Linked DNA regions of Latilactobacillus sakei subsp. sakei DSM 20017 = JCM 1157. The protein of the gene in region 1 binds, or shares a complex with, the protein of each later gene. Links are inferred from orthologs where the notes say so. Each region holds a gene or a part of one and is shown in the gene's direction. Other genes may lie near its edges.

Region 1 (2,978 bases):
TCATGGAATTAGCAGGAATCGATGATGTGACAAGTAAAACATTGGGTAGCAAAACTGCTATCAACGTTATTCGTGCCACAATTGACGGTTTAACTCGTATGAAGACTGCTGAACAAATCGCAGAATTGCGTAATATCTCTGTAGAAAGCTTACAAAACTAGGAGGATAACTGAACATGGCTAAATTAAAGATTACTTTAAGAAAAAGTGCTGCTCATCGTCTTCCAGAACAACGTAAAATGGTCAAAGAATTTGGCTTGAACCGAGTAAATAGTTCTGTAATCAAACCAGATGATGCTGCAACTCGCGGTGTGATTTTCAAACTCGCACATTTAGTAACAGTCGAAGAAATTAAAGACTAATTTCAACATATATTGCAAGGAGGTGCGCACAATAATGAAACTACATGAATTGAAACCTAACGAAGGTGCTCGCGATGTTCGCAAGCGTGTCGGTCGTGGTACGTCTTCAGGTACTGGTAAAACAGCTGGCCGTGGACAAAAAGGCCAAAAGGCTCGTAGTAAGGTACGTTTAGGCTTTGAAGGTGGGCAAATACCTTTATTCCGTCGTATGCCAAAACGCGGCTTCAAGAACATCAACCGCAAAGAATATGCTGTCGTTAACCTTAACGATTTAAATCGTTTTGAAGACGGTACAGAAATCACAGCAACTGTATTAATCGAAGCAGGTGTTGTTAAGAACGAACTTTCAGGTGTTAAAGTATTAGCAAATGGTGAATTAAACAAAAAATTGAACATTAAGGTAAGCAAGTATTCTGAAGCTGCAAAAGCTGCTGTAGAAGCTGCTGGCGGTTCAATTGAGGTGATTTAATTGCTTAAAACACTAAGAAACGCATTTAAAGTCAAGGAAATCCGTAGTAAGATTTTGTTCACTTTAGGCGTTTTGATCGTTTATCGTTTAGGTGCACAGATTACAGTACCAGGTGTTAACGCTGGCGCGTTAACCAAGTTAGGATCAACTGGTTTGATTCCTTTACTTGATACTGTTAGTGGTGGTGGCTTGGCGAATTACTCCATCTTCTCGATGGGGGTTTCACCATTCATCACGGCCCAAATTGTGGTTCAATTACTACAAATGGACATTGTGCCTAAATTTGTTGAATGGAGCAAGCAAGGTGAAGTTGGGAGACGTAAACTTAACCAAGTGACGCGTTACTTAACGATCATCTTAGCGTTTATTCAATCAATTGGGATTACTGCTGGCTTTAACTCACTCAGTCAAATGGGCTTGGTTAAAGATCCAGGAATTAAGACCTTCGTTAGCATCGGGATCATCCTTACGGGTGGTACGATGTTAATTACTTGGTTAGGTGAACAGATAACTGATAAAGGTTTAGGGAATGGTGTTTCAATGATTATCTTCGCGGGTATCATTGCGCGCCTCCCAAGTGGCCTTCATCAAATCATCAAGGAACATGTCTTGAATGCTTCTAAGGGTGAAATGTGGTTAGGAATCTTGTTCGTTGTTGGCTTAATCGTAGCGGTATTAGTCATTGTGACTTTCGTTACTTGGGTTCAACAAGCGAACCGTAAGATTCCAATCCAATATACACGTCGCGAAGCAGGTGCAGGTGACAACAGTTACTTACCACTAAAGGTCAATGTTGCTGGTGTGATTCCGGTTATCTTTGCTAGTTCATTTATTATGACACCTCAAACAATCTTAATGGCCTTCCAGGCAAGTCATGGTGAAGATGCTTGGTTCAAAGTTATGTCAGACATCTTCAGTATGCAAACTGTGACAGGTTCGATTGTTTACACGGTGCTCATTGTTCTCTTTACCTTCTTCTACGCATTTGTTCAGGTTAACCCTGAAAAAGTTGCTGAGAACTTGACCAAACAAGGGAGTTATATCCCAGGTGTTTGGCCCGGTAAAGGTACCGAGAAATATCTCTCCGGCGTATTAATGCGACTATCGACTGTCGGTGCGTTGTTCTTAGGGGTAATTGCATTATTACCTCAATTAGCAGCAAACCTCGGTGGTCTACCTCAATCAATTGGTTTAGGTGGGACTAGTTTACTAATCGTCGTTGGTGTGGCGCTTGAAAGCACACGTCAACTCGAAGGTTTACTCATGAAACGGAAATACGTTGGCTTCATTCGATAAGCAATTATCGTTTAAAAAGTATTGAATCCTTGTTTTAAATAGGAGGCAAAGGCATGAATCTCATGTTAATGGGACTTCCCGGCGCTGGTAAGGGAACACAAGCTGAAAAGATTGTTGACGCTTATCATATTCCACACATCTCAACTGGTGATATGTTTAGAGCTGCTATGGCAGATCAAACAGACCTTGGTGTTAAAGCTAAGGGCTTCATCGACAAAGGTGAATTGGTACCAGATGATGTGACAAACGGAATTGTCGAGGAACGTCTTTCACAAGCAGATACTAATGTAGGTTATCTTCTTGATGGATTTCCTCGGACACTTGACCAAGCGGATGCTTTGGCAGTGATCACTGATAAATTGAACAAACCTTTAGATGGTGTGATCAACATTGATGTTGATCCTGAAATCTTGGCTGATCGTTTATCTGGTCGCTTCATTTGTAAAACTTGTGGTGCAACGTACCATAAGCTTTACCATCCAACTCAAGTGGAAGGCACATGTGATCGCTGTGGCGGCCACGTCTTCTTCCAACGAGAAGATGATAAACCTGAAACGGTTAAGAATCGCTTAAAGGTCAATATCGAAATGAATACACCTTTACTTGATTTTTATGAAAAACGTAACCTGCTTTACACGGTAGATGGGAATCAAGAAATTGATGACGTGTTCGCTGCCGTTAAAAAAGTACTTGATACCATTAAAGACTAGTCATCAACTCAAGTGATCTTTTAGGTCATTATTCACGTAAAAGCCTGACTTGTTGTTAATGACTAAGTACTCAGTGCTTTTAAAAATTTAATGCTTGTGATATAATATCTCGGTATGACACTAGGGTGAGTGCGGAGAGCTC
Region 2 (3,064 bases), 1.2 Mb from region 1 along the record:
TGTTAGGTCATGAATTCTTTATCTTTGAAGATTCAGAAACAAATGGCACAAGCATTGTTTACAAACGCCAAGATGGTCGTTATGGTTTGATCGAAACAGATGAATAAAAAATTTTAAATAAACATCGTGAAGGGCTCGAGACAAACAAAATAGTGTTTGTTTCGAGCCCTTTATTTATTTTCAGAATAAGACTATAGGTAATAGGGTTAATTTTATGCCTAATCGCATGTATTTGTTTAAGCATCAGGTTTTAATTGACTGTAATAAATGTTAGAATAAGATGTTAGTGGTCCAGTAATTCTAAAATTTAATTAAAATCATAGTGATCAGAATTTTCAGAGGAGAATTATAATACATGGCAAATTTTCTAAAATCATGGGTAGAAAGCGATAAACGTGAAGTTGGACGAATGGGCAAAATTGCCGATAAAGTACAATCTTATGAAGATGAATACAGTAATTTATCTGACGAAGCGTTACAAGCTAAGACACCTGAATTTAAAACAAGATTAGCAAATGGCGAAACATTAGACGATATTTTACCTGAAGCATTCGCGGTCGCTCGAGAAGGCGCTAAACGTGTGCTTGGTTTATTCCCATTCCGGGTTCAAATTATTGGTGGGATTACATTACACGAAGGTAATATCGCTGAAATGAAAACTGGTGAAGGTAAAACGTTAACCGCCACAATGCCCGTTTATTTGAACGCGCTTGCGGGTCAAGGGGTTCATGTTGTTACCGTCAATGAATACCTTTCAAGTCGTGATGCGACTGAAATGGGTGAATTGTATAACTGGTTAGGGCTTTCAGTTGGTTTGAACCTAAACGCGAAGACCCCTGAAGAAAAACGCGATGCTTACAACTCTGATATTACGTACTCAACTAATAGTGAACTTGGCTTTGATTACTTACGTGATAACATGGTTGTTTACAAAGAAGAAATGGTACAACGTCCATTGAACTTTGCAATTGTCGATGAAGTGGATTCAATCTTAATTGATGAAGCCCGGACACCTTTGATTATTTCTGGACAAGCAGAAAAATCAACGGCACTTTATATCCGTGCGGACCGCTTTGTGAAAACCTTAAAAGAAGATGCAGATTATAAAATCGATTGGCCTACAAAAACAATTAGTTTAACAGAAGCCGGTATTGGCAAAGCTGAAGCTAATTTTGGTCTAGATAACTTATATGACATTGAAAATACAGCTTTGACGCATCATTTGGATGAATCATTGCGTGCTAATTTCATCATGTTGAAGGATATCGATTATGTGGTTCAAGATGGTGAAGTCTTGATCGTTGATCAATTCACTGGACGTGTGATGGATGGTCGTCGTTATTCAGATGGCTTACATCAAGCGATTGAAGCCAAAGAAGGCGTTGAAATCCAAGATGAAACCAAAACAATGGCCAACATTACGTATCAAAATTATTTCAGAATGTATAACAAACTTTCAGGGATGACTGGGACGGCTAAAACCGAAGAAGAAGAATTCCGTGAAATTTACAATATGGAAGTTATCTCAATTCCAACTAACCGCCCAATCGCACGTAACGATAAATCAGATGTGTTATACCCAACGCTTGAAAGTAAATTCCACGCCGTTGTGAAGGACATCAAATCACGTTACGAAAAAGGCCAACCAACATTAGTTGGGACGGTTGCGGTTGAATCATCAGAATTACTATCACGTTTATTAGACGAAAATAATGTGCCACATGCTGTCTTGAATGCGAAAAACCATTTCAAAGAAGCTGAAATCATCATGAATGCTGGCCAACGGGGCGCTGTTACAATCGCTACTAATATGGCTGGTCGTGGGACTGATATTAAATTAGGACCTGGTGTCACAGATTTAGGCGGTTTAGCTGTTATCGGTACTGAACGTCATGAATCACGACGGATTGATAACCAACTTCGAGGCCGTGCTGGTCGTCAAGGTGATCCTGGTGAAACACAATTCTATATGTCATTGGAAGACGACTTGATGAAACGTTTTGGTTCAGAACGAATCAAAGCATTCCTAGATCGGATGAAGATTTCAGACGACGATGCTGTCATCCAAAGTAAGATGATTACGCGCCAAGTTGAAGCCGCACAAAAACGGGTTGAAGGGAATAACTATGATACACGTAAACAAACCCTTCAATACGATGATGTCATGCGTGAACAACGTGAAGTCATTTATAAACAACGGATGCAAGTCATTATGGCAGAAGACAACTTAAAAGAAGTGATTATGCCAATGATTTCAAGAACGGTTAAACGAATCGTTCAATTGCACACACAAGGTGATACAGCAGATTGGAACCTTGAAGCAATTCATGATTTTGCAACGACTTCAATGGTTAGTGAAGAACAATTAACACTTGAGAAGTTACAAGGCAAGTCAGCTGAAGAAATCGAAGCATTATTGATGACTTTTGCAGAAAAGAATTATGCAACAAAACAAAAACAATTATCTGATGAAAATCAAATGCTTGAATTTGAAAAAGTTGTTATTCTCCGTGTTGTTGATGAACGTTGGACAGACCACATCGACGCAATGGATCAACTTAGAAATTCAATCGGATTACGGGGCTACGGTCAAATGAATCCATTGGTTGAATATCAAGAAGAAGGCTACAGAATGTTTGAAGAAATGATTAGTGATATCGATTACGATACAACTCGACTCTTCATGAAGGCGGAAATTCGTCAAAATATTCGACGCTAATTAACGAATGGCTGAGGCAATTGACTTAGCCATTTTTTAATGGCATGAAATCAAAAAGAGGTTAATCAAATGGAATTAAGTGAAGCAAGACATTTATTAAACGAAATTGAGAGTAAAATAACGCAGTTCAGGGGGTCTCTTTGACTTAGAAGGCCTTCAAGAAAGCATCGCACAAAATGAAGCACAGATGGGCGATCCTGATTTTTGGAATGACCAACAATCAGCGCAACAATTAATTGATCAAAATAATGTGTTAAAGGAAAAGTATGATTCTTTTAACCAATTACAGGCGCAGTTTGAGGAATTGAGTGTCACTTTAGAGTTATTACAAGAAGAACCTGATGA

The links. Proteins that work in one complex are often made in the same cells at the same time.
Region 2: the proteins of secY (region 1) and secA are in contact, whole or in part, in a crystal structure (PDB 3DIN), measured with the Thermotoga maritima proteins. The link is inferred for Latilactobacillus sakei subsp. sakei DSM 20017 = JCM 1157 from one-to-one orthologs. Residues at the interface, in WP_004081795.1 of Thermotoga maritima: Glu108, Gly109, Glu110, Glu111, Ala236, Glu237, Arg238, Arg239, Ile240, Thr241, Ile242, Gln243, Tyr244, Ala245, Arg246, Arg247, Val248, Thr249, Gly250, Arg251, Arg252, Val253, Tyr254, Gly256, Ala257, Ser258, Thr259, Tyr260, Leu261, Pro262; in WP_004082002.1 of Thermotoga maritima: Glu261, Ala262, Arg263, Lys300, Ala301, Arg302, Thr303, Ile304, Ile305, Leu323, Tyr324, Asp325, Pro326, Val329, Ser330, Tyr333, Ile336, Lys340, Phe345, Val349, Glu363, Phe364, Tyr374, Ser375, Gly376, Gly377, Glu393, Ile395, Thr482, Ser483.

Annotation. Positions count from the first base shown.
Region 1 is NZ_AP017929.1:713,534-716,511, forward strand. The notes cover bases 35-2,978. They hold secY (preprotein translocase subunit SecY), read left to right. Parts: upstream 35-830; coding sequence 831-2,126; downstream 2,127-2,978. Other genes in these bases: rpsE (30S ribosomal protein S5), read left to right, coding at 35-161; rpmD (50S ribosomal protein L30), read left to right, coding at 176-361; rplO (50S ribosomal protein L15), read left to right, coding at 396-830; LEUCM_RS03585 (adenylate kinase), read left to right, coding at 2,180-2,836. Outside these bases: more of rpsE, read left to right, coding at 1-34. UniProt on the Escherichia coli protein: The central subunit of the protein translocation channel SecYEG. Consists of two halves formed by TMs 1-5 and 6-10.
Region 2 is NZ_AP017929.1:1,906,689-1,909,752, reverse strand. What follows is about bases 8-3,037. They hold secA (preprotein translocase subunit SecA), read left to right. Parts: upstream 8-355; coding sequence 356-2,719; downstream 2,720-3,037. Other genes in these bases: hpf (ribosome hibernation-promoting factor, HPF/YfiA family), read left to right, coding at 8-107. Also shown: more of hpf, read left to right, coding at 1-7. UniProt on the Escherichia coli protein: Required for protein export, interacts with the SecYEG preprotein conducting channel.